4 regions of the Cellulomonas dongxiuzhuiae genome follow, and region 3 is predicted to be linked to each of the others. Evidence: riboswitches for the same ligand, from Rfam matches in the RefSeq annotation. Region 3 holds a riboswitch; each other region holds the start of a gene.
The links. A riboswitch is a leader RNA that binds a small molecule or an ion and turns the genes downstream of it on or off. The one in region 3 is predicted to bind thiamine pyrophosphate.

Region 1 (7,514 bases), 1.2 Mb from region 3:
GGTCGGCGTGGTCATCCGCCCTGCACCGCCGTGACGATCTCGAGCCGCGCGCCGGCGGGCACCGGGGTGTGCGTCCACAGGCCGCGCGGCACGATCGCGTCGTCGAGCGCCGCGGCCACACCCGTGGGCGTGGTCCCGGTGGCGCACCCCGCGGGAGCGGTCGTGGCGTCGGAGAGCAGGCCCTGGACGACGGTCGCCACCGTCAGGCCGGGGTCCCACGGCTGCGGGAGGCCGTTGACCGTCACGACCTGGGCGGGTGCCGCGGCCACGACCGGCAGCTCTTCGGTGTCGGCCGTGCGGGGGTCGGTGGTGCGCGTCTGGGTCATGCGGGGCCTCCGGAGGTGGTCGGTGCGGTGCGGGTGAGCATCCGCTGCGGGTCGCACGGCCGTGCGGCGTCGGGCGGGTCGGTGCCCGCGAGCAGGGCGTCGAGGGTCGCGGCCGTCAGGGGCGTCTGCAGGACGCCGTTGCGGTGGTGCCCCGTCGCGAGGAGCAGGCCCGGTACGCCGCTGTGCCCGACCAGCGGCAGGTGGTCGGGCGTCGCCGGGCGGGCCCGCGTCGTGACGTCGACCAGCGGCAGCTCGTCGATGCCGGGGACGAGCGCGCGGGCGTCGCGCAGCAGCGCGAAGACGTCACCGGAGCGGGTGCCGTCCTGCGCTGCGCCCTCGTCGCTCGTCGCCCCGACGACGACCTCACCGCTCGCGCGCGGCACGAGGTAGACGGGCCGGTGCTGCACGGTGCCGCGCAGCACGGGCAGACCGGCGAACCAGGGTGCCGCGCGCGCGTCGAGCCGCAGCGTCGTGCCGACCACGGGACGCACGGGCACCGCCACCTCCGGCACGTCGCGCACGACGTCCGCCGACCGCGCCCCCGCGGCGAGCACGACGAGGTCGGCACGCAGGGTCCCGCCGTCCGCGGTGCGGACGCCGACGACGTCGCCCCGGCCGTCACGCACCAGCCCGGCGGCGGCGGCCGGCACGACGCGGGCGCGCGCGTCCCGGCCGAGCACCGCGCGCAGCGCACGCACCACGGCACGCGGGTCGACGTGCTGCTCACCGGCCGCCCACGTCGCGGCACCCAGGTGGGGCCCGAGCAGCGGGACGCGCTCGCGGGCCTCCGCCGACGTCACCTCGTGCACGTCCAGGCCCCAGGACCGCTGGAGCGCGAGCAGGTCGCGGCACCGCTGCGCGTCGGCCGCGTCGTACGCGACGGTCAGCGTGCCGGACGCCGCCAGGCCGACGTCCACGCCGGACGCGGCGGTCAGCTCGCGGGCGAACCCGCTCCACAGGGCGGCCGAGGCGACGTTGACGCGCGCGAGCCCGTGCTCGCCGTGCTCGGCCTCCGAGACGGGCGCGAGCATGCCGGCGGCTGCGTGCGTGGCCCCGCCGCCCGGGTCCGGGTCGACGACGGTGACGCGCGACCCGGCGCGGAGCGCGCGCCAGGCGGCGGTCAGGCCGATGATCCCGCCGCCGACGACCAGGACGTCGACGCTCGCCGAGGACGTGCGGGGGGTGGGGCGGGCAGGGCTCGCCACGGGGTGCTCCCTTCGCTGGCATGACCCAGATCAGGTTCGACGGTCGGCTCTGACGCCCTCTCAGCCCCGCTCCGTGCGGGGCTCCCGTGCGCCGACCACACTACGCTGCCCGACATGTCCGACGCCTCCGACGTCCGCGCGCAACGCCGCGTCCGCCTCGCCGACGCGCACCTGTACCTGTGCACCGACGCCCGGCGCGCGACCGGCGACCTCGACCGGTTCCTGCACGCGGTGCTGGCGGGCGGCGTCGACGTGGTCCAGCTGCGTGACCGCACGCTCGACGTCGTCGACGAGCTCACGATCGGGGCCCGCGTCCGCGACCTCGCGCACGAGCACGGGGCCCTGTTCGCGGTCAACGACCGGGCCGACCTCGCGGTGGCTCTGCGCGCCGACGTGCTGCACACCGGCCAGCGGGACCTGCCGGTCGCGCAGGCGCGGGCGCTCGTCGGGCCGGGCGTGCTGCTCGGGCGCTCGTCGGGCGGCGGCGATGCCGCAGCCGCGGCGGACGACGACCCCGACGTCGACTACTTCTGCGTGGGACCCGTGCGGGCGACCCCCACCAAGCCGGGCCGCGAGCCCGTCGGGCTCGACGCCGTCCGTGCGGTGGCCGCCGCCGCGCCGACGACGCCGTGGTTCGCGATCGGCGGGATCGACGAGGCGCTGCTCCCCGACGTCGTCGCCGCGGGCGCGCGCCGCGTGGTCGTCGTGCGCGCGCTCACGCAGGCGTCCGACCCGCAGCGTGCCGCGGCCCGGCTGCGTGCGCTCGTGGCCCCGGTCCCCGGGTGAGGCCGCGGGGACGTGGCCCGGACGTCAGAACGGGAGCGGCGCCCGCAGCACCCCCTGGCCGATGAACGTGGCGATCGCGTCGAGCCGTCGCTCCGAGTCCGCACAAGCCTGCGGGGTCGCGCCCTGCCGCCACACGCGTGTCGCCTCGATCCACGCGAGGTCCCGCGTGAACGTGACGACGAGGTCGGAGAGCCAGTTCGCACTGACGTCCCACGGTGCGCCGTCGGGTCCGCCGGACAGCAGCGACCCGAGCTCCTCGCGCAGCCCGTCCATCTCGAGCGCGAACACGTCGTTGACCAGGTCGTAGTCGTGGTGCTGCGCGCTGTCGGCGCCGTCGCCGTCGGGCGGGACGGTGCGCCAGGTGGCGACGAGCGCAGGGGCGAGGTCGTAGTTGATGTGGGCGTTCACGCCCAGCACCGCGAAGTTCACGGGCGCCACGTGCGGGTCGCTGCGGTTGTCGAACAGCACGCGCCACACCCCGGGCGCCGTCCGGGCGTCGTCGGCGTGGTCGCGCAACGCCCGGAAGAACCGCTCGGCGAACTCCAGGTCGAGCCGCACCAGGAACGGTGACGACCGGAACTCCCCGCTCGCGACCATCTCGCCGATCCGGCGGGTGATGGTGAGGTAGAGCCGGGTGAACGACGCGATGCCGTCGTCCGGCCCCCGGGGTGAGGACCTCGCGGCCTCGTCGAGGATGGCCTCCAGCCGCTCGACGACCTCGGGGATCGACGTCGGTGGGGTGTCCCCGGCGAGCCCCGCGAGGCGCCGCAGGTCGCGGGCGTCGGGCGGTGCGCCGGGGCGGCCGGTCTCGGCTGCGTCCATCCGTCGGCTCCTCTCCGCTCCCGACCGGGCGCGTGGCGTGCGTCGATCGTGGCGGTCCTGTGACGTCCACGATGGCCGATCGCAGCGCGCGGGGCACGCCCGGTTTCCGTTTTTCGCCTCCCCGTGGCAAGGGTGGGTCGCACTCCCGCGGCCCGTCGTCCGAAGGAGGAGCCATGATCAGCCCGACCGACGCCCTCGACGCCGTCGCCGCCGCAGCGGCGGTGCTCAACCACGCGGTGAGCGAACCGGGGAACCGGACCATCAGCACGCTCGCGCCCCAGCTCGACCGATTGTCGCGGGCGGTGGCCCGGGCACAGGTCATCGTGACGCTGGACCCGGACGCGGAGCTGGACCGACCCGTCCCGCGGTGCTTCGCGCCGGAGGACGCGAGCGAGCACGCGGACGACCTCGCGGTGCTGGAGGCGATCGCGGCCATGCCGGTCCAACCGGCGACCGTGGTCTTCCGGGCCCGTCGGCTGGACGACGACTCAGCCGAGGACGCGCTGCGCGCCTGGATCGACGGGAGGCGCATCACGGCTACTCCGGCGGGCCGGGGCTACGACATCGACGCGAACCGCCTGGTCAGCAACATCGCCGACCAGTTCCTCGAGCCGTAGCGGGGTCACGTCTCATCGCCGCCGCCGCAGCACCACCGTCCCGTACGGCTCGAGGTCCACGGCCTCGACCGGCGACCCGTCGAGCTGCTCCAGCCGGCCGTCGGCCACCTCGGGGGTGACGCTCACGGCCTGCGCGTGCTCGCTGACCAGCACGACGACCTCGCGCCCGTCGCCCTGCACGAGCCGGTCGACCAGCACCCGGGGGTCGTCGGGCACGCGCACCGGGCGCTCGACCCCGGCGACCGTGGCGAGCGCGTCGTACAGGCGCCACGTGTCCTCGGGGTTGACCCGCCCCTGCGCGCTCGCCAGGTACTCCAGCGGGTAGGTGCACAGCACCGCGCGCCCGGGGCCGTGGTCCTTGACGACGACCGCGGGCCGCCCGTGCGCGTCGCGCGCGACGACCGTCGCGAGGAGCACCGTCACGGGCAGGTACGCGCGGCCCTCGGCGTTGCCCGCGACGCGGAACCGCAGGACGTCACCGGTGTGCAGCGACCCGAGGTCCGCCTCGAAGGTCAGCACGACCTCGTCGTCGTCGATCGGGTCGACGAGCCCGTACGCGAGCTCGCGCCGCACGCCGAACAGCTCCTCGGTGCGGATCCACCACGGGCCGCGCTGCACGGGCGACTCCCCGGCGCAGTACGACGCGTAGACGGTCGCACCGGCCGCCGCCAGCTCGACCAGCTGCACCCACGACGGCCCGCAGAGCTGCTTGACCGACGGCAGCAGGTACAGGTCGTACCCGCCGGGCAGGCCGCCGTCGGTCTGCTCGCGCACCACCCCCACGGGCAGGTCGGCCTCGCGTGCCGCGACGTACGCCTGCTCGCCGGTGCGCACGATGAGCGCGCGCTCCTCCTCGGTCGTGAACGGGTAGTCGGCCGCGAGGTGCGACGGCACGACGAGCGCGGCCTGCGCCGGGGCGCGCGAGCACCGCGGCAGGTCGATCTCCCGCAGCGTCGCGGCGAACCGCTCGAGCTCGAGCAGCGGCGGCTTGGGCTCACCGTCGGACGTCGTGATGCCGAAGTGCAGCTCGAACGGGTGGTGGGCGTACGGCCGCTGCCCCAGGACGGTGTCGTAGTCGGTGTTGTTCCACGCGATCCAGCCCGTCGCGCCGGCCAGGAGCGTGGTGTGCAGGAGCTGGCGGTAGTACGCGGCGGCGCCGGTGGGGGAGACGAAGTCGCTCGAGAGGCCGAACTCCTCCATCACCACGGGCCGCCCGCGGACGGCCGCGAGCTCGCACACCCACGCGGCCTTGAGGTGCTGGCGCACCTGGTCGGACTCCATGCGGTAGACGTGCGGGCCGGTGAAGTCGACGAAGCGACCCAGGTCCACCGTCGAGTAGCCGTTGTCGTGCCCGGTCTGCTCGATGCCCCAGGCGCCGTCCCCGATCGACACGGGCTGGTCCCCACCACCGGCCCGCACCGCGTGGACCATGAGCCGGGCCCACGCCTCGACGTCGTCGCGCCGGCCCTCGCCGCCGTAGATCGGCATCTCGTTGGAGATCAGCCACCCGGCGACCGCGGGGTGGGCCGCGTAGCGGGCCGTGAGCGTGGCGACGTACCAGGCCTGCCGGCCCACCATCCACACGTCGGTGTACAGGTCCCGCCCGGCGCGCCAGACGGGGTCCCAGTTCTCGCCCGACATGTGCCCGACGAGGAACGTCGGGATCGTCGTCATGCCGGCCTCGACGTGCGCGTCGAGGAAGTCCGCGTAGTGCGCGCACTGCTCCTCGTCGAGGGTCGTCGGGGTGGGCATCATGTCCGGCCAGTAGAAGAACGACCGTGTCATGGTCAGCCCGTGGCGGGCCAGGACGGCCAGCTCCTCGCGCACGAGCGCGGTGTCGTAGCTCCGCCACATCAGCGGGCCGCCGGCGCGGGACCAGAAGTTCGCCCCGAGCCACGTCACGGGCCCGTCCGGGCCGACCACCGACGGCGACGGGCGCGGCACGCCCCGGCTCACGTGACCGCCCTGCGTCACGTGACCGCCCTGCGTCACTTGACCGCCCCGGCCGTCAGCCCGGCGACGAAGTGCCGCTGCAGCAGCAGGAACCCGATGACGACCGGGATGCTCACGACGAGCGAGGCCGCCATGATCTCGTTCCAGTACACGTTGGTCTGGGTCGAGTACTGCCGGATGCCGACGGCCAGCGTGCGGTTCGCCTCGGTCGTCATCACCGACGCGAACAGCACCTCGCCCCAGGCCGTCATGAACGCGTAGATCGCCACGGCGATCACGCCCGGCCGCGCCGCGGGCAGCACCACGCGCAGCAGCGCGCCGATGGGGGAGCAGCCGTCGACCCGCGCGGCCTCGTCGAGCTCCTGCGGGATGTTGTCGAGGTACCCCGACAGCATCCAGATGGAGAACGGCAGCGAGAACGTCAGGTACGTGATGACCAGTCCGATGCGGGTGCCGACGAACTGGAAGCCCGTGCCCTGCTCGATGTTGACGAAGATGATGAACAGCGGCAGCAGGAACAGCACGCCGGGGAACATCTGCGTCGACAGGACCGTCGTCGTGAACACCGACCGGCCGCGGAACCGGTAGCGGGACACGGCGTACGACGCGAAGATCGCGATCACGAGGCTCGCGATCGTGGCCGCGCTCGACACGACGAGGCTGTTCACGAAGTAGCGCGCCAGCGGCACGGTGGTCCACATGTCGATGAACGGCTGGAACGTGACGGTGCTGGGCCACCACGAGAACGCCCCGCGGACGTCCTGCAGCGGCTTCAGCGACGACGTGACCATGATGTAGAGCGGCAGGGCGGTGACCGTCGCGAGCACGACGATCACCGCCGCGCGGAACGTCTTGAAGGCCCGGGTGTCATGCACGGCGCGACCTCCGGTTCATCGTGATCAGGTAGATGCCCGTCACGAGCAGCAGGAACAGCAGCAGCAGCACCGACATCGCCGCCCCGGCGCCGAAGTTCCAGGTGAGGAACGACGCGTTGTAGATGTGGAACGAGATGAGGTCGCCCGCCGCGGGCTGCGCGGTGCCGAACAGCACGTACGGGGTGTTGAAGTCGTTGAACACCCACAGGAACATCACCAGGACGAGCACGAGGTTGACCGGCCGCAGCATCGGCAGCGTGATCGACCACCAGGAGCGGAACGCGTGTGCGCCGTCCATCGCCGCGGCCTCGTAGACGTCGTCCGGCACGGACTGCAGGCCGGCCGTCAGCATGAGGAACGCGAACGGCCACATCCGCCAGATCGCGACGATGACGATCGACGCGAACGCCCGTCCGCCGATGAGCCAGAACGGCTTGTCCTGCATCAGCCCCAGGTCCTCGACGAGCAGGTGGTTGATGACCCCGTTGTCGCGCTGGAGCATGAAGTTCCACGTGACGATGCCGGCGTACACCGGCAGCGCGTACGGCACGAGGAACAGCGTGCGGAACAGCGCGCGGCTGCGGAACGGCCGCTGCAGCGCGACCGCCGCCGCCATGCCCAGCGACCACGAGATCCCCACCACGAGCACCGTGTACGCGCACGTGATCCCGAAGGAGCTGAGCAGGGCGCGCCCGACGGCACCGTCGACGTCGAGCGCGACCTGGTAGTTGCGCAGGCCCACGAACGGGGCTGACGTCCAGTCCCGGATGAAGAAGCGTGTGAGCTGCGTGAAGCTCATCCAGATGCCGGTGAGCATCGGCACCAGGTGGATGAACACCTCGAGCAGCACCGCCGGTGCCAGCAGCGCGTACGGCAGCCACCACCCGCTCTTGCGGGTGCGACGGCGGGATGCGGTGCTCGCGGCGGGCA
Region 2 (7,514 bases), 1.5 Mb from region 3:
GACGCGTCGCTCGCCTCGCTCGCCCGGCGCGGGACCCTCGTGCTGTTCGGCGCCTCCTCGGGGCAGGTGCCGCCCGTGGACCTGCAGCGCCTCAACGCCGCCGGCTCGCTGTACGTCACGCGCCCCACCCTCGGCGACTACACCGCCACGCGTGACGAGCTGGTGTGGCGCGCCACCGAGCTCTTCGACGCCGTCGTCGCGGGCGCGCTCGACGTGCGCGTCGGCGCGACGTTCCCCCTGGCCGACGCCGCCGACGCCCACCGCGCCCTCGAGGGGCGCGCCACCACCGGAAAGGTGCTCCTGCTCCCGTGAACCTCGCCGTCCCCACCTTCGCCGCACCGCCCCGCACCCTGACCGTCGAGATCTGGTCCGACGTCGCGTGCCCCTGGTGCTACGTCGGCAAGCGCCGGTTCGCCGCCGCGCTGCGCGACTTCCCGCACCGCGACCACGTGGACGTGGTCTGGCGCTCCTACCAGCTCTCCCCCGAGACACCGACGGGCCCCGGGCGGCCCGAGATCGACGCCCTCGCCGAGATGAAGGGGCTGCCGCGCGAGCAGGTGGAGCAGATGTTCGCGCACGTCACGAGCGCCGCCGCCGGTGACGGCCTGCGGTACGACTTCGCGCGCACGCTGGCGTTCAACACGTTCGACGCCCACCGGCTGCTGCACCTCGCGCGCGCGGCGGGCGGGTCACCGCTCGTCGAGGCCACCATGGAGACGCTGTTCTCGGCGCACTTCGAGCAGGGCGTCGACCTCGGCGCCGAGGGCGCCCTGGTGACGCTCGCAGCGCGGGCCGGGTTCGCCGCGCACGGCTGGGACGACGCACGCGTCGCGGCGGCCCTGGCCGCGGACGACGCTGCGGACGCCGTGCGCGACGACCTCGCCACCGCCCGGGAGATCGGTGTCACGGGTGTGCCGTTCTTCGTCGTCGACCGCAGGTACGCGCTGTCCGGGGCGCAGCCGGCCGAGGTCTTCGCCCAGCTGCTCGACGCCGGGTGGCGGGACGCCAACCCGCTCGCTGCCGTGCCGGTCGGCGACGCCTGCACCGACGGCTCCTGCTAGCGGCCCGCCGGCCGCGCGTCATCCCGGCGGCGGCCCGCCGAGCAGGCGGGTCAGCTCCGTGAGCGAGTCGACCCGCACGTCGGCGAGCGCCACCTCCGGCCGCAGGGCGTGCACGTAGCCCCACGGTCCACGACGCAGGAACGCGGTCCGCATGCCCGCCGCGCGGGCGGGCAGGACGTCGTTGTCGAGGCGGTCGCCGACGTACAGCACCTGGCCCGGCGGCAGGTCGAGCTCGCTCAGCACGCGCGCGAAGAACGCCGGCGCGGGCTTGGCGACGCCCCAGCGCGCTGACGACGCGACGAGCCCGAGGTCGACGCCCGCGGCACGCAGCTGCTCCTCGGCGGCCGCCGGCTGGTTGCCGGCGATCGCGACGACGTACCCGGCCGCGCGCAGCGCGTGCAGCGTGGGGAGCGCGTCGGGGTAGAGGTCCACGGCGCCGATCGTCGACCGCGTCACCGGTGGGTCGACCCCGAGGACGTCCCACACGCGCGCGTGCGGCTCGCCGCGCTCCACCAGCGCGCCCAGGACCCCCATGAGCGCGAGCGGCGTCACACCGACGTCGTGGGCGGCCCGGGTCCAGGCGCGCGTCTCGTCGACGATCGTCTCCCCGACGTCCAGGACCACGGCGCGCACGTCCACGGCGACCACTCTGCCGCACCGTGCCGCCCGGGTCGCCCGGCGCCGCCCCCCGCGGTCACCGGGACGGCGCGAGCGCCCGGACCTGGTCGAAGAACGCGACCTCGTGCCGGCACGACGTGACGAACGCCGCGAGCATCCGCGCGCGCGTCGCGGCACCGACCTCGCGAGCGGCGGCGTCGGCCAGGTCGCAGGCCCGCGCCGAGGCCGCGGCGAACGCCGGGTCGCCGTACGTCCCGACCCAGTCCCCGTACGGGTGCCCCGCCAGGTCACCGGCGCGCACCAGGATGCGGGCGCCGATGTCCGCGTAGAGCCAGTAGCACGGGAGCACCGCGGCCACGACCTCCGCGTACGAGCCCGTGGCCGCCACGGCCAGCACGTGGTCCACGTACGCGGTCGTGGCGGCGCTCGCCGGGCCGGACCAGCGCGTCCCCGCGCGTGCCAGGCGCTCGGCGTGCAGAAGCGTCTCGACGTCCAGGCAGCGGGCAGCGCCCTGCGCGAAGAACACCTGCGCCACGCCGTCCGGGGCCAGCTGGCTCGCCCGCGCGAGCACGCGGGAGTACTGCGCGAGGTAGAGGGCGTCCTGGTGGAGGTACTGCTCGAACTCCTCGACGGGCAGCGACCCGTCGGCGAGCCCGCGCACGAACGGCAGGTCGTCGCACGCGGCCCGCAGGTCCGCGACGCGGTCCCACGCGTCGGCACTGAACGGCCGCGCGCCGAGGGCGGGTGCGTGGTGGAGGTGGTCGACGGGCCCGCGTCCGGACCCGACCCCGAGCGCCTCGCCCGCGGCGATCGCGCCGGTGAGCCACTCCTTCGCCTCGCGGACCGCGGTCACCCAGTCGGGCCGACGGGGCCGCAGGGCGGCGACGGCCGCCGAGAGCGAGCAGCCCGTGCCGTGCGTGCTGGTGGTGCTCACGCGAACCGCGTCGAGCTCGGTCACCGTGGTCGCGTCGACCACGGCGTCGGGGCTCGCGTCCCCCGGCAGATGGCCGCCCTTGAGCAGCACGGTCACGTCCGCGGCGGTCGCGAGCCGGCGGGCCTGGCGCACCGCGTCGGCCCACGTGGCCGCGGTGCCCTCACCCAGCAGCACGCCCAGCTCCGGGAGGTTGGGGGTCACGAGGTCCGCCTGCGCGACCAGCCGGCGCACCGCGTCCTGCGCGTCGGCGTCGAGCAGCCGGTCCCCGCTGGTCGCGACCATGACCGGGTCGAGCACGACCACCGGGGGCCGCGTGTGCGCGAGCCACGCCGCGACCTCGTCCGCCACGGCCCGGGTGCCGACCATGCCGATCTTGACGGCGTCGACCGTCACGTCGTCGCTCACGGCGTCGAGCTGGGCGCGCAGGAAGGCGACGTCGGGCACGTGGACCGCCCGCACGCCGTGCGTGTTCTGCGCGACGAGCGCGGTGACCACGGCCATGCCGTACGCGCCGTGCGCCGCGAACGACTTGAGGTCCGCGTGGATGCCCGCGCCCCCCGTCGGGTCGGTGCCCGCGACGGACAGGACCCGCACGCGGCTGCCTGCGCAGCTCATCGGGTCAGCGCCGGCAGCGCGGCGGCGAGGTCGTGCGGGGACAGGACGGCAGACGTCATGAGGACATCCCTTCGCTCGTACGAACGAGATCAGGTTCGACGGGTGTGATCTCAGCCCTGCTCGGTACAGGGCACCCCGTGTCTCGGGTCGACCCTAGACCGTGGCGTCCGGCCCGCCATCTCGTGGTCTCGACCCTCGGACGCGCGCAGGCACCGGGGGCTACGCTCCCCGTGCGGGTCGTCGACGGCGGGACCTACGCGGGCGGTCCGGCTCCGACCACGCGCGCCCCCGCGCCCGAACCTGCGAGGCGAGATGACCACCTCCCCCGGCACGACCCGACCCGCACCGCTGACCGACCCGGTCGGCACCGTCGTCCCGTCCGCCGTCCCGACGCACTGGTACAACCTCGCGGCCGACCTGCCCGAGCCGTGCCCGCCCGCGCTGCACCCGGGCACGCGTGAGCCGTTGACGCCCGACGACCTCGCGCCGCTGTTCCCGATGGCGCTCATCGCGCAGGAGGTCTCGACCGAGCGGTGGGTGGAGATCCCGCAGACGGTCCGGGAGATCTACGCCCTGTGGCGCCCGGCACCGCTGCTGCGCGCGCGACGCCTGGAGCGCGCGCTGGGGACGCCCGCGAAGATCTACTACAAGTACGAGGGCGGCTCCCCCGCCGGCTCGCACAAGCCGAACACCGCCGTCGCGCAGGCGTACTACAACGCCCTCGAGGGCATCACGCGGCTCACGACCGAGACGGGCGCCGGGCAGTGGGGCGCCTCGCTGTCGATGGCCTGCGCGCTGCTCGGCCTCGGGTGCGAGGTCTGGCAGGTCCGCGCGTCCTACGACGGCAAGCCCTACCGGCGCATGCAGATGGAGACGTACGGCGCGACGTGCCACCCGTCACCGTCGGACCTCACCGCTGCGGGCCGCGCGATGCTGGCGGCCGACCCGACGACCACGGGGTCGCTGGGCATGGCGATCAGCGAGGCCGTCGAGGTCGCGGCGAACGACCCGAAGGCGCACTACGCGCTGGGCTCGGTGCTCAACCACGTCCTGCTCCACCAGAGCGTCATCGGTCAGGAGGCACTCGCGCAGCTCGACGAGCTGGGCGAGACCGCCGACGTGGTGTTCGGGTGCGCTGGCGGCGGGTCGAACCTGGCGGGGCTGAGCTTCCCGTTCCTCGGCCGCAACCTGCGCGACGGGGCGACGACCCGCGTCGTGGCCTGCGAGCCGGCGGCCTGCCCGTCGATGACCCAGGGCGAGTACCGGTACGACTTCGGTGACGTCGCGGGCCTGACGCCGCTGCTCAAGATGCACACGCTCGGCAAGGACTTCGTGCCGCCGCCCATCCACGCGGGCGGGCTGCGGTACCACGGCATGGCTCCGATGGTCTCCCACGCCTACGCGCTGGGGCTCCTGGACGCCGTCGCGGTCGAGCAGGACGCCGCCTTCGCCGCCGGCATCGAGTTCGCGCGGGCCGAGGGCATCATCCCGGCGCCCGAGTCGACGCACGCCCTGGCGGCTGCGTTCGCCCACGCGCGGGCCGCGACGACGGACGAGACGATCCTCATCGGCCTGTCGGGCAACGGCGTCCTGGACCTGCCCGCCTACCACGACTACGTCTGACGTCACGGCAGGGCCGTGACCACGACGTGGGCACCGTCTTATCTTGACCCTTCTTGTCGGCTTATCGTCTCGGGGAGGCACACCGGCACAAGGAGTCCGCATGGGCACGCACTTCCTCTGGTACATCCCCAACACCGTCGAGCCCGGTCACCGCGGTGACGACACGGCCGACGGCTGGGGCTCGCTCGACCTGTCGACCGAGCTGGCGCGCGCCGCCGAGGCGCACGGGTGGGAGGGTGCGCTCATCGGGACGGGGTGGGGCCGGCCCGACACGTTCACCGTCGCCACCGCGCTCGCTGCCCGCACGACCACCTTCCAGCCGCTCGTGGCCGTCCGCCCCGGCTACTGGCAGCCCGCCCACTTCGCGAGCGCCGCCGCGACCCTGGACCGGCTGTCCGGCGGTCGGCTGCTCGTCAACGTCGTCAGCGGGCACGACGGCGTCGCGCAGTACGGCGACACGGCCGGGGACCAGGCGCAGCGGTACGCGCGGACGCGGGAGTTCCTCGACCTCGTCCGACGCCTGTGGACCCAGGAGCACGTCACGTTCCACGGCGAGCACTACCGGGTCGACGACTCGACCCTCGCACCGCGCCCCGTGGCTCGCCCGGGCCGTCCGCACCCGCGCCTCTACTTCGGCGGCGCGTCGCCGGCCGCCGAGCGCGTCGCCGCCGCCGAGGCCGACGTCCAGCTCTTCTGGGGCGAGCCGCTCGACGGGGTCGCCGAGCGGGTCGCGCGCCTGCGGGCACTGAGCGACGAGGTCGGGCGGCGGCACCCCCCGCTCGAGTTCGGCCTGCGGGTCACGACGCTCGTGCGTGACACCACGCAGGAGGCGTGGCACGACGCCGAGGAGAAGGTGGCACGCATGGCCGAGACCGCGGGGACCCGGCCGCCCGACCCGCTGCGCCGACGTGCCGTGGGTCAGCAGCGCCTGCTGGAGCTGGGCGCCCGCGGGGACGTCCTCGACTCCTGCCTGTACACCGCGCCGGGGCGGTACGGCGGCGGGGGCGCGGGCACGACGTGGTTGGTCGGCTCCGCCGCGGACGTGGCCGCCGCGCTGCAGCGCTACCGCGACCTCGGCGTGACGCACTTCGTGCTCTCCGACACCCCGTACCTGCACGAGACCGCGCGGGTCGGGGACCAGCTGCTCGGACTGCTGCGGGAACCGGCCCTGACCTGAGCGGCCGGGCCGGCCCCCTCAGCGCGGCACCGTGACGGCGGTGCTGCGGCTGCCCAGGACGTTGCGCGGCTCGTCGGGCACGAACACGGCGACGAGCCGGTGGACACCGGCACCCAGGGCCGGGACCGGACCGGCCGCGAACCCGCGGACGACGCGGGCACGCGCCACCACCCGCGTCCCCTCGCGCAGCTCCACACGACCCGTCGGCTGCGCGCCCGTGTCGAGGCGGACGTCCGACACCCACACGACAGGCAGCCAGGACGCGGGGCGGCGCATCGTGAGCGTCGTGCCCGAGACCACAGGCCGCACGCTGACCCGCACCGGACCGGCCTGCGCCGGGGCGTACGCCGCGTCGCCCGGGTACCGGGCGGTGATGACGTACTCACCGACCGGTGTCGTGGACGGCAGCCGGTACTCGGCGAGACCGTCCACGACCGGCACGCGCACGGGCGCGGCCCCCTCCACCTCGAACTCCACGGGGCCCGGCGCCGTCACCGGCGTGAGGGAGGCACGGACGCGGACCACGGGGTCCAGGTCCCCGTACACCTGCGACTGCCCGTTCCCGTCCAGCCTCAGCGTGGTGGCCGTGCGCCCCGGGCCCACGACCACCGGGAGCCGCGCCTCGGTGCCTCCCGGGACCACCGTGATGCCCAGCACGCCCGGCCCGGCGGGCACGCCGGCGGGGACGGCCAGACGCACGTCGACCGGCCCCTCCGGGTCACCGTCGCGGGGCAGGTGGAGGTTCAGGGTCAGCTCGACACCGGACAGCCTGATCTCGACCGGTCCCGGCGCGGGACCCAGGCTCGCGGTCCCCGCGCCCGTGAGGCGCAGCTCGAGGGTCGACTCCGGGACGACCGGGTCCGACAGGTGCGACACACCCAGGGCGCGGGGATCGGTGTCCGGCGTCGCCACCTGGCCCAGCGCCGCGCGCAGCGCGTCACGGTCGGTGCGGCCGGTCGCGACACGGTCGCTCACCCCCGCGAGCGCACCGAACGCGTCCGGGCCCTGCAGGAGCGACGCCGGCACGACGAGCCGGTACCCGGCGGCGGGGTCGACGGGCGTGCCGTCGATGCTCAGCGACGTCACGCGTGCGCCCCGGGGGCGCGTGTCGTCGTACGTGTACACGACGTTGGCCGACAGGCCGAGGTGCAGGTCGGGGCGGCCCTCGCGGGTGTCGGTCCGCCACTGCTCCTCGAGCAGCGCCTGCAGCCGGGCGCCCGTGAGGGTCACCTGCCACAGCTCCTCCGGTTCCGGCAGGACCGCCACGAGCTCGGCATCGGTGACGCGGCTGCGCTCCGGGTACCCGGGATCCGGCGGCCACTGCGTGTCGGGCACGTCGTAGAGCAGGTCGGCCGCGAGGGCCGTGGGCGTCGAGACCCCGATCTGCGGGTCGGCCGCCGGGGTGTAGCGGGCCGCACGGGCCGCGTCGGCCACGAGGTTGCCGAGCGCCGACTCCCGCGTGACGTCCCCGCCGTCCGGCCCCGGG
Region 3 (7,514 bases):
CGAGCCCGGCGGTGAGATCACCGCCTCGGCCGAGGCCGACGTCTTCTCCCTGCAGCTCGGCGACTGCTTCGACTACGCAGCCCTGTCCGAGGCGACGGAGATCTCCTCGGTGTCGACCATCCCGTGCGGTGACCCGCACGACGCGGAGATCTACGCCGAGACCACCCTCACCGAGGAGCAGTTCCAGTCCGACCTGGCCCTGACGACCGCCGGGGACACCGAGACACCGACCGTCGCGGACCAGTTCTGCTACGACGCCTTCGCGGGCTTCGTCGGCAAGGCCTACGAGGAGTCCACCCTCGACTACACCCTCTTCTCCCCCTCCGAGGAGGGTTGGGAGCAGGGCGACGACGTCGTCCAGTGCATCGTCCTGCACCCGGACGGCGGGTTCACGGGGTCGATGCGCGACTCCACGCTCTGACGTCGGCGGCTCCCACCGTCACCCGACCTCGTCACCCCTTCCCGACGGCACCACGCCCGCTCACCGGTCGCCGTCGGGGAGGGTGACGCACCCCACAGCCGATTCCCAGGTCTTCATCCCGTCCGGCACGCCCGATCGGTCCGGGACAGGCGCCCGGCGCTGGTTCACTGCTCGGCATGAGCCCTCGTCCCCTCCGTTTCCTGACCGTCCCCCTCCTGGCCGCGACCCTCGCGGCCACCCTCACCGGCTGCGGGATCCTCGGTGACACCGCCGAGCCCGCGCAGCGCGACGAGCCGGGCGGCGAGATCACCGCATCGGCCGAGGCCGACGTCTTCTCCCTGCAGCTCGGCGACTGCTTCGACTACGCCGCCCTCTCCGAGGCGACCTCGATCTCGTCGGTGTCGACCATCCCGTGCGGCGACCCGCACGACGCGGAGATCTACGCCGAGACGACCCTCACCGAGGAGCAGTTCCGCTCCGACCTCGCCCTGACGGAGGCCGCGGACGCCACGACGCCGACCGTCGCCGAGCAGTTCTGCTACGACGCCTTCGCGGGCTTCGTCGGCAAGGCCTACGAGGAGTCCACCCTCGACTACACCCTCTTCTCCCCCTCCGAAGAGGGCTGGGCGCAGGGCGACGACGTCGTCCAGTGCATCCTCCTGCACCCCGACGCCGACATCACGGGGTCGATGCGCGACTCGGCGCTCTGACACCGGGCGTCCCCCGGCCGCCTACCGGCGCGCCGGGGGCGTCCTGCCCGTCGAGGACCCCCAGACCCGCGAGCACCTCGGCCTCGACGCGCCGGGTCCCGGCGCCTAGGGCTGCCGGGTGCCGCGGGTGCGGGTCGTCCACGACGTGACGGACCGCCACGCGGGCGGGCCGGTCGGACAGGCGCACGACCTCGTCCGCGAGGGTCACGGCCTCGCGCACGTCGTGGGTCACCATGACGACGGTCCAGCGGTGCGCGGCCCACGTCGCGGCGAGCCAGCGCTGCAGGTGCAGCCGGGTGAGCGCGTCGAGCGCGCCGAACGGCTCGTCCAGCAGCAGGACGTCGCGGCCCTGCACGACCGTGCGGGCCAGCGCGGCGCGCTGGCGCAAGCCCCCGGACAGCTCCGAGGGGCGCGCGTCGGCGTGCTCGGCGAGGCCGAACCCGGCGAGCAGGTCCCGCACGCGCGCCCGCGCCTCGCGGCGGCGCAGCCCCTGCACCTGGAGCCCGAGGGCGACGTTGTCGACGACCGTGCGCCACTCGAGCAGCAGGTCGTCCTGGGGCATCCACGCGGCGTGGCCCGTGGTGCCCGTGACGTCGCGCCCGTCGAGCAGCACCTGCCCGCGGTCCGGGTGCCGCAGCCCCGCGACGACGCCCAGCAGCGTGCTCTTGCCGCAGCCCGACGGGCCGACGACGCACGTGAAGGAGCCGCGCTCGACGCGCAGGTCGACGCCCGCCAGGACCGCCCGCGGCCCCCCGGGCGCGGGCAGCGCGAGGTGCACGTCGCGGACCTGCAGCAGCGCGTCACCCACGACGCACCCGCCGGGGCCGCGCCCACGGCACGACCAGGCGCTCGACGCCGCACGTCAGCGCGTACAGGACGAGCGTGAGCGCGGCGCACACCCCGACCGCGGCGAGGACGAGGTCGGTGCGGAACGCCGCGCGCTGCATCGTCATGTAGGTGCCCAGCCCCTGCACGGCGCCCGCGTACTCCGCGACCACGGCGCCGACCACCGCGTACGTCACGGCGATGCGCAGGGCCGTGAAGAAGCGCGGCATCGCGGCGGGCAGGCGCACGTGCACGAACTCCTGCCGGCGGCTCGCCCCCATCGTCGCCAGCAGCGCCGACGCGCCGGGGCCGGCCGCCGCGAACCCCTCGACCAGGCCCAGCGCGACCGGGAAGAACGTCACGAGCGTCACGACGAGGACCTTGGGCGCCAGCCCGAACCCGAACCACAGCACCAGCAGCGGCGCGACGACGAGCACGGGCACGGTCTGCGACGCGACCAGCAGCGGCACGACGCCCGCCCGCAGGCGCGGCAGCCGGTCGAGCGTCACGGCGAGCGCCCCCGCGACCACCACCGAGACCGCGAACCCCACGAGCGTCACCGTGAGCGTCGCGCCCGTGTGCCCCGCCAGGGTCTCGCGGTGGGTCCACGCCTGCTGCGCGACCCGCGCCGGCGACGGCAGCAGGCGGGGCGCCACGCCGCCCGTCGCGACGACGACCTGCCAGGCCGCGAGCAGCGCGAGGACGCCCAGGCCCACGGGGGCCAGCCGCCCGGGCGTGCCCGTCACGACCCGCCGCCGAGGTCGACGTGGTAGGTCGCCCAGTCGGGGCGACGCGTCAGCGGCTCGCCGTCCGGGCCGCTGAGCAGCCCCTGGTCGAACAGGAAGTCGCCGTACCCCGCGAGCTGTGCGGTGTCGATGCCGCCGACCGTGCCGTCGTCGGCGCGCATGTAGTCGCGCGCGAGCAGGCGCTGGCTCTCCACCACCATGGCGGGGTCCGCGAACGCGTCGGGGTGCGCGGCGACGAGGATCTCCGCGGCCTCGTCCGGGTGGTCCGCCGCGTACGCGTAGCCCCGGCGCAGCGCGTCGACGAACGCGGCCGCCGCCTGGGGCTCCTCGGCCACCCAGGACCGACGGGCGTCGACGAGCACCGCGTACGCGTCGGGGAACCCGTAGTCGGTGTACCGGAAGTACCGCAGCGGCGTCCCCAGCCGCTGCGCCTCGAGCCCCTCCCACGCGACGAACGGGATCGCGACGTCGGCCTCCCCCGCGTACAGCGCGGCGTACGCGCTGGTCCCCAGGGTGACCGACGTGAGATCACCGCGGCCGCCGTCGGCGCGGATCACCGCCTGCAGCAGCGGCACCTCCGCGGGGCCGCCGAACCCGGCGTAGACGCGCCCGTCGAGGTCGCGGGGCCGGGTGATCGTCGTGTCGTCGGCGCGCACGCCGATCGCCGACGCCCAGTGCTGCAGCGGCGCGAGCACCGCGACCACGTCGGCACCGGCCGCCTGCGCGAGGACGGAGTCGCCGTGGAAGCTGATGCCCGCCTCGGCGGCGCCGGCGTCGATGAGCGCGTCGGGCTGGACGGCTGTGGAGGGCAGCACCTGGACGTCGAGGCCCGCGTCGTCGAACCAGCCCTTGGCGAGGGCGACCTCGAGGCCGGTGTGGTTGGTGTTGGGGGTCCAGTCGAGCGCGAACCGCACGACCGTGCGGTCGGCTGCGGCGGCGGTGCCGCGTCCGTCGGTACAGGCGGCCGACGCGAGCACGACGGCGATGAGGGCGACGGTCGGGGCGAGACGGGGTCGAGGCATGGGAGTCTCCGGATGGCCGAGGTGGCGGGGCGTGCGGGCACGGCGCAGCGACGCCACGCGGCCACGGACGTGGGCGCGGGCGCGGGTGGGACCGACGGGTGCGACCGATGAGGCAGGGACGCGGCGGCGTCAGGTGGCGGCGGGCCCCCGGCGTCGGTGCGGGTGGGCGTGCAGCGGTGGACGCATGGGAGACATGCGCGACATCCCTTCGCTAGTGCGACCTAGATCAGGTTCGACGGGTGTGATCTCAGCCGCTGGTGCGGCACCCCGTGTCACGACGCATCGACCCTAGCCAGGCCCGTCGCGCACGTCGCGGTCCCGTCCGCACTGTGGTCCGCCGACCGCCCCGCCGGCCACGGGCCCGGCCGGCTCCGGACGCACGACGACCCCCGACCGGGGTGCCCGGTCGGGGGTCGTCCTGCCCGTGGTGCCGCGGGCGTCCCGCGGCGGCGTGCTCAGCCGAGCGGGCCGTACAGCGCAGGCGACGTGCGCGCCCGCGTGGTCTGCTCGAAGTCGTACGCGAGGCCCAGGAGCGTGCCCTCGTCGAACGCGCGACCGACCAGCTCGAGGTTGACCCCCGCGCCCGTGATCGTGGCGTCGGCCGCGGTCGCCTGTCCCATCGGCACCGTCACGGCCGGCAGACCCGAGTTGGGGCTCAGCCGCATGTTGGTGCTGTGCGTGCCGTAGGGCGTGCCGCTCGGGTACGCCATGGCGTCGAGGTCGAGGTCGTCGAGCAGCTGCGTGACGAACGTGCGCCCGTTCGCGAGCGCCCGGGTGTGCGAGCCCTGCGGACCCGCCCACGCCTCGTACTGCTCGTCCGTGACGGCGGCCCGCTGCAGGTACGTGCTCCGGCGGGACGTCACATAGTGGCCGCCCGCGAGGATGTCCTCGATCGTGCGCGCCTGCACCGCGGGCGACAGGTGCCGCTCGACGTACCCGGCGAGGTCCCGACGGAACTCGTCGGTGCTGCCGCTCGGCTCGGCGAGCACCGCGTTGAGCTCCGCGGACGACGGCACCTCGACGAGCGTGGCGCCGCGCGCCTCGAGCGCCGCACGGGCCTCGGCCCACAGCCGCACCGTGGTGCGGTTGGTGCCGATCATCGACGGCAGGTACCCGATGCGGGCGCCGTCGAGCGCGTCGGCGTCCAGCGACGCGGCGTACGACTCGGGGACGAGCCCGGCCTGCGAGGCCGTCACCGGGTCCGCGTCGTCGACGCCCACGACGGCGTCGAGCGCGACCGCCGCGTCGAGCACGGAGCGCGCCATCGGCCCGCCGGTGTCCTGGCTGAGCGCGAGCGGGATGATCCCGTCGCGGCTCGCGAGGCCGACGGTGGGACGCACACCCACCAGCTGGTTGTACGACGACGGCACGCGGATCGAGCCACCGGTGTCGGTGCCGAACCCGATGCCGGCGAGGTTCGCCGCGATCGCGGCACCCGTGCCACCACTGGAGCCGCCCGCGCTGCGCGACGTGGCGTACGGGCTGGCGATGCGCACCGTGCCGCCCACCGGCAGGCCCGCCGAGTACTCGGAGACGAACCCGTACGCGAACTCGTCGAGGCCCGCCTTGGCCAGGACCACCGCGCCGGCCTCCCGCAGGCCCGCGACCATCGTCGCGTCCGTCGTCGTCTGGTTGTCCTGCCAGCAGCCGCAGCCGCCCGTGGTGGGCATGTCGAGGGTGTCGTAGTTGTCCTTCACGGCCACCGGCACGCCGAGCAGGGGGCTGGTCATGCCGTGCGCGGCACGCTCGGCGTCGGCGGCGGCCGCCGCGGCGAGCGCGACGTCGCTGACGGCGATGATCGAGCTGAGCGGCCGGCCGCCCGCCCCGGTGTCGACGAGCGTGTCGTCGTACGCCGTGATCCGCTCGAGGTAGGCCTGCGTGATCTCGACGGACGTCGTGACGCCCGCGTTCATCGCGGCCTGCATGTCCAGGACGCTCGCCTCGACCAGCTCGAACGCGCCGTCGTCGTACACCATGCGCTGGGAGACCTGGGCGAGGTCCGTGAGCGTGAGGGTCCCGTCGCCGTCCACGTCGGCGACCGCGACCTCGGTCCAGCCGGACGAGCCGGCGGTCGCACCGAGGTGCGCGGCGACGACGTCGAGGTCGGCGGTGGTGACCTGGCGGTCGCCGGTCACGTCGAGCTCGGTGAGGTACGGGGTGAGGAAGGCTCCGCCCGGCGCGGCGGCGGCCGGTGCGGCGGTGGCGGGTGCCGCGACGGCCCCCGCCAGGGCGAGGGCGCCCGTCACCGCGACGGCGGTGACGCTGCGGCGCAGCTGCGGTCGGTCCACGGGTCGGCTCCTGCGGGTCGGGTCGGTCGGGGCGGTGCCGGGGCGGCTCATCGGGCGGCCGCCGTCCGGCGACGCACGAGGAACGCACCGAGCGCGACCGCACCGAGCGCGAGCGCGAGCAGGCCACCCACCTGGGCGCCGGTCGCGCTCAGGGTCCCGGTGCCCGGACCGGACGCCGCAGCGCCGGCCGTCGCGGACGGCGACGGCACGGGAGCGGTCGCCTCGGGGGTGGTCGTCGGGGTCGGGGGCGTCGCCGTCGGGCCGGGCGTCGTCGTCGGGCCGGGCGTCGGCGCGGGCGCGACCTCGACGGCGACGGACGTCACGTCCGCGGCGGCGACCGTGGCCCCGTCGGAGCCGACGAGCGTCAGGCCCGACAGCGTGACCGTCGCCGTGCCGCCGGCGAGCGTGCGCAGGCGCACCGTCGTGGCGACCGTGCCCGTGAGGCCCGGGGACGCACCGAGCCGCGTGTGCCGCACCGTCACCGAGCCGGTGCCGCTCGTGACGTCGTCGAACCCGCCGTCGGGCGCGTCCGTCACGGAGTCGAACGCGAGGAGCGCGGGGTCGAAGGTGAGCGTCGCCTCGTACGCGTACAGGTCGGTGACGTCCAGCAGGTCCAGCCGGACGTCGACGGTCGCCCCGGCGGTCACGGGCCCGGTGGGGACGGCGAGCGTGGCCTCGTCGACGGTGGGGGCGGCAGCGGCGGGGACCGCCGTCAGGAGGGTGAGACCGAGGACGGCGAGGGCGGCGTGCAGGGCACGTCGCCTCGGCCTCGACCCGGGGGTGCGGTCGCGCATGAGGGCGGTGTTCCTTCCGAGCAGACGGCACGCACCGGCGGACCGGTGCGTGCCGTGAGAAGCGCCCCCTGCGCTCCTGCAGGCTCGCAGCGCGGTGTTTCGTGCCGGTTGCCGTCGCGTTGCCACCCGGGCCGCCGGGCACCGCTCAGGTCACGATCGCATGGCCCGTCCGGACATCCCGGACGAACCGCCCGGCGCTCACCTCGGCACTCACCCCGGCGGCGCCTCCGCGAGGCGTGCGATCGCGGCCAGCCGCTCGTCCCAGCGGGCACCGACGGCCTCGAGCGTGCGCGCGAGCAGCCCGAGGCGCGCGCCGACCGCCCGGTACCGCACCTCGCGCCCGGCCCGGACGGGCTCGACCAGCCCGACCTCGGCCAGCACGGCCAGGTGCTTGGCGATGGCCTGGCGGCTCACCGGCAGGCGCTCGGCCAGCGCGGACGCGGACGCCTCACCGCGCCCGACCTCGGTGAGCACCTGCCACCGGGTCTCGTCGCCCAGCGCGGCGCACACCGCGACGACGTCCGTCGCGCCGCTCGCGGACGTCACACCGCCACCCCGCCGGCGACGAGCGCCACGAGCTCGTCGAGCTCGGCCGTCCAGCCGTCGCGGTGGTCCGCGAGCTGGCGCAGCCGCTCGTCACCGAGCCTGTCGAAGCCCGTCTCGACGACCGTGAGCAGCGTCCCGGTGCCGTCGGGCACGAGCGTGAAG
Region 4 (7,514 bases), 910 kb from region 3:
CCGCCACGTGCGCGGCCGGGAGAACACGTCGCCGAACCCGCCCAGGTCGAGCCGCCCGTCGGCCACGAACCCGCGCCCGACGATCTCGGCGACGGGCCACACGAAGAACGCGGTGAGGAAGGCCAGCGGCACGACGACGGCCAGACCCCACCCGAGCCCGGCACGCCACCCGCGGCCGGGCACCCGCGCGCGTCCGCCACCGGGCGGCGCACCGGCACCCCGCGGACCCCGCGGACGGGGCGCGGGGTCCCGGTGCGGGGCCGGCGGCGGGGGCGCGGTGGCCGGGCCGGACGCGGGGGCGGCGGGCACGGGTCAGCCGATGACCGTGTCGGACCAGGTGGTGAGCCACTGCTCGCGGTGCTCCGCGACGTCGGCGGGCGCGACCGTGAACGGCTTCTCCGCGAGCGGCGCCCACGACACCCACTCCGGCGGCAGGTCGACGCTCGAGCTCACCGGGTACATGTACATCGACACCGGGATGTCGGCCTGCACGTCGTCGGACAGCAGGAACTCCAGGAGCTGCGCGGCGCCCTCGGGGTTGGCCGCCCCCGCCAGCACGCCCGCGTACTCGACCTGGCGGAAGCACGTGTCGAGCAGCGCGCGCGTCGTCGGGGCGTCACCGCCCTCGGGGACGGTGTACGGCGGCGACGACGCGTACGACAGCACGACGGGGCGCGGGCCGTCGCCGCCGCCCGCGGTGAAGTCGGTGTAGTAGGCCTCGGACCAGCCGTCGGCGACCTGCAGCCCGTTGTCCCGCAGGCCCGCCCAGTAGTCGACCCAGCCGTCCTCGCCGAACGCCCCGACCGTGGCCAGCAGGAACGCCAGGCCCGGGGACGACGTCACGGGGTCGGGCACGACGACGAGGTCGCGGTACGCCGGGTCGAGCAGCGACTCCAGCGTCGTCGGCTCGGGCACGCCGCGGGACGCGAACCACGCGGTGTCGACGTTGAGGCACACGTCGCCGAGGTCGACGGCGGTCAGGGCGCCGTCCTCGTCGCCCGGCACGGCGTGCTCCGCGGCGTCCTGCACCGCCGGGGCGTCGATCTCGACCGGCACGACGACGCCCTCGTCGAGCGCGCGCGACGCGAACGCGTTGTCGATGCCGAACACGAGGTCGCCCAGGGGCGCGTCCTTCGTCAGGACCAGCTGGTTGACCAGCGCGCCCGCGTCCGCCTGCTGCACGACCTGCACGCTCAGCCCCGACTCGTCCTCGAAGCGCTCCAGCAGGCCGTCGGACAGCGCGAACGACTCGTGCGTCACCAGCGTGACCGTGCCGGCCCCGGCGGTCGCCCCGTCCGCCGTCGGGCCGCCGGTCGCCGAGCACGCGGTCAGCGCGAGCAGCGCTGCGGCGGCGACCGCGGGGACGGCGGCGTGCCGGGCTCGGGTGCGTGCGGCGGTGCGGGGCCGGGGGGTGGTCATGTCGCGGTCGTCCTCCGTCGTGGTCGGAGAGGTCCCGCGCCCGCCGCGCACGGCACCGGGGACCGGGCCGCGCACGACGACCACGGGAGGAGAGAAGCCCGACTCCCTACGCCGGTACCAACCGGATCAGGTTCGAGGGTCTGCGGTGGTCCGCACTCTCAGCGTCCTCGTGCCGCACCCGGTCGGGCCCGGCAGCTGACGCTCCCCTGTCGTTCAGGGGCGATCCTAACCCCGACCTGTGGGATCGCCCGATGACGGGTAGCGTCCGTGCAGGCGAGGACGACGAGGAGGCCCGGATGACGAGCGACGAGAAGAAGCAGTCCATGAGCGCCAAGATCGTGGGCGCGGTGGTCGCGCTGGCGGCGACCTGGGTGGTGCACCGCGTGATCGACTCGGTGTGGGAGAAGACCAGGGGCCACAAGCCGCCCGCGGCGGACTCCAGCGAAGACGACATCAACTTCGGCGAGGTCGCCGCGGCGGCCGCCGTCACCGGCGCGGCCATCGGGCTCTCGCGCGTGCTCGCGACCCGCGGCGCCGCGAAGATCGCCGCGCGCATCGTCGGCTGACCGTCGTCGGCTGACCTACGGTCGCCGCGCGGCACCCCGCCGCGCGGCGACCGCACGCACGAGCGCAGCGGGGGCCTCGCGCAGCGGCACGTCGCGCGGCAGCCCCAGCGGCACGGCCACGGCCACCACGGTGAGCACCCACGCCCAGTAGTCCAGGCCGAGGAACGCCCAGATGCTCCCGTGCATCACGAGCACGGCCAGCGCGAACGGGATCCGGGTGGCGCGCAGCGCGAGCAGCACGGGCGCACCGAGCTCGAGGCAGATCGCGCCGCCGGCGAGCAGCTGCGGCAGCCACGGCTGGTCGGCGACCAGGTGGGTGAACCCGTCACCGAACGGGGATCTGCCCCAGCGCAGCACCCACGCCATGTTGTCGCCGACGACCCAGTCGATGCCGCTGTGCCGCAGCTTCTGCGCGCCCGTGAGGAAGTACACCGTGGCGACGACAGCCAGGGCGGCGCGCGGCGGCCAGCCCCACGCGACCCGCTCGTCGCGCGCGCCCACGTCCCTGCCGGGCACCCGGGCGAGCAGCAGGACGGCACCCACCGTGACCGTCAGGACGTCGTTGTGCATGACCTTGCCCGAGCTGCCCCACAGCCCCGCCAGGACCGTGTAGGCGACCCACGCGAGCGCGAAGCCGGCGCGCGGGCTGCGACGGGCGACGACGAGCGTCACGCCGACCAGGCCCGCGACCTGCAGGGCCACGAGCAGCCACGGCGGCACCGGCGCGGGGAACCAGCCGACCAGGGTGGCGCGGAACGTCAGGACCTCGGGCCGCTCGGCCACGAGCGTCCAGTCGCGGGTCGCGAGCCGCAGCCCGATGACGAGCGCGACGAGCGTGTGCACCTCGAGGAGGCGGAACGCCGGGCCCGGGGCGACCAGCCGGTCGTCGACGCGCGCGAGCAGCTCCCGGCGGCGCATGACCACGGGCGCCGCGGTGATCACGGGGCGACCTCGACGAGCAGCGTGCGGGACGTCTCGCGCCGTTCACCGGTGTCGGGGTCCAGCTCGAGCACGACCCGCTCCAACCGCGCGTCCGCGACGCCTCCGGGGTCGATGCCCGCGGCCCGCAGCCACGCCCGCACCATCGCCCGCTGCTCGCCCGGGGCGGCGTCGCGGACGCGTGGGTACTGCCGGCCCGTCGTGGCGACCACCGGGTTGCGCGGGTCCAGGCGCACGGGCGTGCGTGTGCCGTCGGGTGCGACCGCGACCAGCTCGACCGACGCCGCGGTGCCCGTGCGCACGTCGCTGAACAGCCGGTAGGCGGTCAGCGGCCACAGCTCGTGCTGGAACGCCGCGACGAGGAGCAGGAGGCCGACGGCGGACCAGGTCACGCCCCGCGCCCGGCGGCGCTCGCGCGTCTCGTCGTCCGCGGGTGCGCCCGTCGACAGCAGGCCTGCCTCACGACCGTCGCCCACACGTCCCTCGACCTTCTCGCGGCGCCCCGGATGTCCAGGTCGTCAGGTTACGGGCGGGCACGGCACCCGGGGGCGAGTTCGCGTCCTGGACGTGGACGACGCGAGAATGGCGCCCATGGACGTCGTCGTCGTCGGTTCCGGACCCAACGGTCTCGCTGCTGCGGTCACGATGGCGCGCGCCGGGCTGTCCGTCACCGTGCTGGAGGCACAGCCCACCGTCGGCGGCGGCGCACGCACGCTGGACCTCGGCCTGGCCGACGGCGTGGTGCACGACGTCTGCTCGGCGGTCCACCCGATGGCGTGGGCGTCCCCGTTCTTCCAGGCGTTCGGGCTCGAGCGCCGCGTCGAGCTGCTGGTCCCCGAGGTCTCGTTCGCCCAGCCGCTGCCCGACGGCCGCGCCGGGATCGCGTGGCACGACCTGGACCGGACGGTCGCGGGGCTCGACGAGGACGGGCCCGCGTGGCGCTCGCTCGTCGGTGCCCTGTCGCGGCACACCGACGACGTCGTGCGCGTCGCCCTCGGCGACAAGCGCAGCATCCCCGCCGGCCTGGTACCCGGCGGCCTCGTCGGGGCGGCCCGGTTCGGCCTGGGCGTCGCCGAGCAGGGCACGCCCGCGTGGGGCGCGCGGTTCCGCGGCGACGTGGCCCCCGCGCTGCTCACCGGGGTCGCCGCGCACGCCATCTCGCGCCTGCCCAGCCTCGCCGGCGCGGGCACGGCCCTGCTCCTGGCGTCCCTGGCGCACGCGGGCCAGGGCTGGCCGATCCCGCGCGGCGGCTCGGGCGCGATCGTCGCCGCACTGGTCGAAGACCTGCGCGCGCACGGCGGGACGGTCGTCACCGACCACCCCGTACGCTCGCGCGCCGACCTCCCGGCCGCCCGGTGCTACCTGTTCGACACCACGCCCCGCGGGCTCGTGGACGTGCTGGGCGACGAGCTGCCCGCCCGCCGGCGCGCGGCGCTCGAGCGTTACCGGCACGGCGACGCCGCGTCGAAGGTCGACTTCGTCCTGTCGGCGCCCGTGCCGTGGGAGCACCCCGACGTCGCGCGCGCCGGCACCGTGCACGTGGGCGGGACGCGCGCCGAGATGGCGCGCGCCGAGGCGGACGTCCACGCGGGGCGCCACGCCGAGCTGCCGATGTGCCTGGTCAGCGACCCGTCGGTCGTCGACGACGGCCGCCGCAGCGGCGACCTGCGTCCCCTGTGGTCCTACGCGCACGTCCCGGCGGGGTCGGACGTCGACACGACCGAGGCCGTCACGCGGCACATCGAGCGGTACGCCCCGGGGTTCCGGGACGTCGTCGTGGCGTCCCGGTGCGTGCCCGCGTCGCAGATGTCGCACCACAACGCCAACTACGTCGGTGGCGACATCTCCGCGGGCGCCGTGGACCTGCCGCAGATGTTCGCGCGGCCCACGCCGACGCTCGACCCGTACGCCGCCGGTGCCGACGGCGTGTACCTGTGCTCCGCGGCGACCCCGCCGGGCCCCGGCGTGCACGGGCTCGGCGGGTGGTTCGCCGCGAGCCGCGCGCTGCGCCGCGAGTTCGGCATCCGCGTCCGGTCGGTGTTCGCCGCCTGACGGACGGGCGACGCCTCAGACGTCGTCGCCGGTCCCGTCGGTCTGGGTGTCGTCGAGGTCGCGCGTCAGCTCGTCGACCACCAGCAGGTCGTTGCGGACCTTGCCGGTCCGGAAGCCCGCGCGCCCGACCATGTGCGCGGCCACCGGTGCCGTGAGCATCTGGAAGATCGCCACGAGCACGAGCGCCCACACCGCGCCACCCTCGCGCAGGCGCAGCGCGAGGCCGACGAGCACGAGGATCAGGCCCAGCACCTGCGGCTTGGTGCCGGCGTGCATGCGGGCCAGCAGGTCGGGGAAGCGCAGGGCGCCGACGCCCGCGGCGAACGCGAAGAACGCGCCGCCCAGCAGGCAGATGATCGACACGGCGTCCGCGGCCGCCTCCCACATCGTGGCGCTCATCGTGCCTCCTCGTCGGCGGGGCCGCCGTGGTGCTCGTCGTCCGGCTCGGGCTCGACGGTGTCGCGCGAGCTCGACGGGACGTCGCGCTCCGCGTCGGCGACGGCCTGCTCCTCGGCCTCGACCACGCGGCGGCGACGGCGGCGCGTCTCCTCCTCCTCCTGCTCGAGGCGGCGCTTCTCCGCCTCCTCGGCGGCGACCTCCTCACGCGTGCGCACCCGGCCCTCGCCCTCGGGCTCGACGGACGCGAACCGCGCGACCGTCACCGAGCCCACGAACCCGACGAGCGACAGCACGACGAGCAGGGGCACGACGTCGGCACGCCGGAAGTACGCCGCGTACAGGGCGACGGCGGCGATCATCGTCGTGACGACGATGTCGAGCGCGACGGTCCGGTCGAGGATCGACGGCCCCTTCTCGGCCCGCACGATCGCGAGGGCCGCACCGAGGGTCAGCAGCACCCCGCCGATCACGACGACGACGTCGAACGGGCTCATCGCGACGCCACCTCCCGGTCACGACGTCCGCGCGGCAGGCCCGCGTCCGCCAGCTCCTGGTCGGACGCGAGCGCCCGCAGCACCCGCGCCTCCTGGTCGAGCACGCTCTGGCGCGCCTTCTCGACGCCGCCGCTGGTCTCGACGTCCAGGACGTGCACGTACAGGCGTCCGGTGAGCCGGTGCGCCTCGACGATGATCGACCCGGGCACGAGGGACACGAGCTCGGCCGTCATCGTCAGGTACAGGTCGGAGTGGCTGCGCAGCTGCACGCAGATCACCGCGCCCCGCGGCGTGTACCGGGGGCGCAGCGCCACGACGCTGACCTCGAACGACGCCCGCACGAGGTCGACCGCGAACCGCCCCAGCAGGACCAGCAGCCCCACCGGGTGCACGCGGCCGTGGAAGTCGACGGGCGTCATGCGCAGGCCGACCGTGACGAGGATGCCCAGCAGGGCGCCGTTGACGATGTTGCCCCACGTGACGTCGCCCCACAGCAGCACCCACACGACGGTGAGCCAGGCGATCGTCGCCCACTGGAAGCGCCAGCCGGTGCGGCGCGGGTGCAGGCTCATCCCCCCACCTCCGCGTCGTCGGCCGCACGCTGCGACTCGCCCTCGCCGCGCTGACCGTCGGGCAGCACGGCCTCGATGTACGGCCAGCGCTCCTGCAGCGTCTGCGCGGCGCGTCCCGTGTAGCCGTACAGCGGGCCGGCGAAGACGGTGAGCGCGAGGCTCACGACGACGAGCGCGGCCGTGGGCGCGACCATCATCATCGGCACCCGGTTGGCGGGCAGCTCCTCCGGCGGGCTCTGCCAGAACGCCTTGTTCCACGCCTTGATCAGCGCGTACAGCGTCAGCAGCGACGTCACGACGGACCCCACGACCAGCGCGTACCCGGTCGGCGTGCCCAGCTCGACGCCCGCCTCCAGCAGCCCCACCTTGCCGAGGAACCCGGAGAACGGCGGGATGCCGCCGAGGTTCATCGCGGGCACGAAGAACAGCACCGCCAGCACGGGCGTCATCTTCGCCAGCCCGCCGAGGCGGTCCAGGGACGTCGTGCCCCCGAAGCGTTCGATGAGCCCGACGACGAGGAACAGCGCGGTCTGCACGGTGATGTGGTGCGCGACGTAGTAGATCGCGGCGCTCCAGCCGTGCACGCTGCCCAGCGCGATGCCGAACATCATGTAGCCGATGTGGCTGACGAGCGTGAAGGACAGCAGACGCTTGACGTCGTCCTGCGCGACCGCGCCGAGGATGCCCACGACCATGGTCGCCAGCGCGACCCACATGAGGATGTCGTCGAGCCGCCCGCCCGGGAACAGCAGCGACTGCGTCCGGATGATCGCGTAGACGCCGACCTTGGTGAGCAGGCCCGCGAACACCGCCGTGACGGGCGCCGGCGCCGTCGGGTAGGAGTCCGGCAGCCACGACGACAGCGGGAACACGGCCGCCTTGATGCCGAACGCCAGCAGCAGCATGCACTGCAGCACCAGCCGGACCCCGGGGTCCACCTCCGGCAGCCGGATCGCGAGCTGCGCGAGGTTGACGGTGCCCACGGCCGCGTAGATCGCGGCGATCGCGACGAGGAACAGCACCGAGGACAGGATCGCGACGACGACGTAGATCGTCCCGGCACGGATCCGCTC

Region 1: it holds a riboswitch for thiamine pyrophosphate, as region 3 does, so the genes downstream of both, thiO (glycine oxidase ThiO) here and KKR89_RS14985 (ABC transporter substrate-binding protein) in region 3, are expected to answer to the same signal.
Region 2: it holds a riboswitch for thiamine pyrophosphate, as region 3 does, so the genes downstream of both, thiD (bifunctional hydroxymethylpyrimidine kinase/phosphomethylpyrimidine kinase) here and KKR89_RS14985 (ABC transporter substrate-binding protein) in region 3, are expected to answer to the same signal.
Region 4: it holds a riboswitch for thiamine pyrophosphate, as region 3 does, so the genes downstream of both, KKR89_RS01105 (thiamine ABC transporter substrate-binding protein) here and KKR89_RS14985 (ABC transporter substrate-binding protein) in region 3, are expected to answer to the same signal.

What each region holds. Positions count from the first base shown of each region.
Region 1 is NZ_CP076023.1:508,607-516,120, forward strand. It holds gene KKR89_RS02390 (thiazole synthase) at 1-15, opposite strand, end outside; gene thiS (sulfur carrier protein ThiS) at 12-326, opposite strand; gene thiO (glycine oxidase ThiO) at 323-1,531, opposite strand; TPP riboswitch at 1,522-1,629, opposite strand; gene thiE (thiamine phosphate synthase) at 1,646-2,317, shown strand; gene KKR89_RS02410 (DUF5995 family protein) at 2,342-3,139, opposite strand; gene KKR89_RS02415 (hypothetical protein) at 3,313-3,756, shown strand; gene KKR89_RS02420 (cellulase family glycosylhydrolase) at 3,769-5,658, opposite strand; gene KKR89_RS02425 (carbohydrate ABC transporter permease) at 5,745-6,584, opposite strand; gene KKR89_RS02430 (carbohydrate ABC transporter permease) at 6,577-7,514, opposite strand, start outside.
Region 2 is NZ_CP076023.1:1,773,754-1,781,267, reverse strand. It holds gene KKR89_RS07990 (quinone oxidoreductase family protein) at 1-312, shown strand, start outside; gene KKR89_RS07985 (DsbA family oxidoreductase) at 309-1,061, shown strand; gene KKR89_RS07980 (HAD family hydrolase) at 1,080-1,709, opposite strand; gene thiD (bifunctional hydroxymethylpyrimidine kinase/phosphomethylpyrimidine kinase) at 1,756-3,228, opposite strand; TPP riboswitch at 3,278-3,376, opposite strand; gene KKR89_RS07970 (TrpB-like pyridoxal phosphate-dependent enzyme) at 3,541-4,851, shown strand; gene KKR89_RS07965 (LLM class flavin-dependent oxidoreductase) at 4,952-6,028, shown strand; gene KKR89_RS07960 (5'-nucleotidase) at 6,047-7,514, opposite strand, start outside.
Region 3 is NZ_CP076023.1:3,306,379-3,313,892, forward strand. It holds gene KKR89_RS14965 (septum formation family protein) at 1-421, shown strand, start outside; gene KKR89_RS14970 (septum formation family protein) at 598-1,131, shown strand; gene KKR89_RS14975 (ABC transporter ATP-binding protein) at 1,100-1,939, opposite strand; gene KKR89_RS14980 (ABC transporter permease) at 1,932-2,702, opposite strand; gene KKR89_RS14985 (ABC transporter substrate-binding protein) at 2,699-3,724, opposite strand; TPP riboswitch at 3,911-4,004, opposite strand; gene KKR89_RS14990 (amidase family protein) at 4,180-6,012, opposite strand; gene KKR89_RS14995 (cohesin domain-containing protein) at 6,060-6,806, opposite strand; gene KKR89_RS15000 (ArsR/SmtB family transcription factor) at 7,017-7,352, opposite strand; gene KKR89_RS15005 (SRPBCC domain-containing protein) at 7,349-7,514, opposite strand, start outside.
Region 4 is NZ_CP076023.1:238,847-246,360, reverse strand. It holds gene KKR89_RS01110 (ABC transporter permease) at 1-183, opposite strand, end outside; gene KKR89_RS01105 (thiamine ABC transporter substrate-binding protein) at 313-1,419, opposite strand; TPP riboswitch at 1,506-1,637, opposite strand; gene KKR89_RS01100 (DUF4235 domain-containing protein) at 1,716-1,985, shown strand; gene KKR89_RS01095 (hypothetical protein) at 2,001-2,927, opposite strand; gene KKR89_RS01090 (hypothetical protein) at 2,924-3,400, opposite strand; gene KKR89_RS01085 (phytoene desaturase family protein) at 3,516-4,976, shown strand; gene mnhG (monovalent cation/H(+) antiporter subunit G) at 4,992-5,375, opposite strand; gene KKR89_RS01075 (monovalent cation/H+ antiporter complex subunit F) at 5,372-5,869, opposite strand; gene KKR89_RS01070 (Na+/H+ antiporter subunit E) at 5,866-6,441, opposite strand; gene KKR89_RS01065 (Na+/H+ antiporter subunit D) at 6,438-7,514, opposite strand, start outside.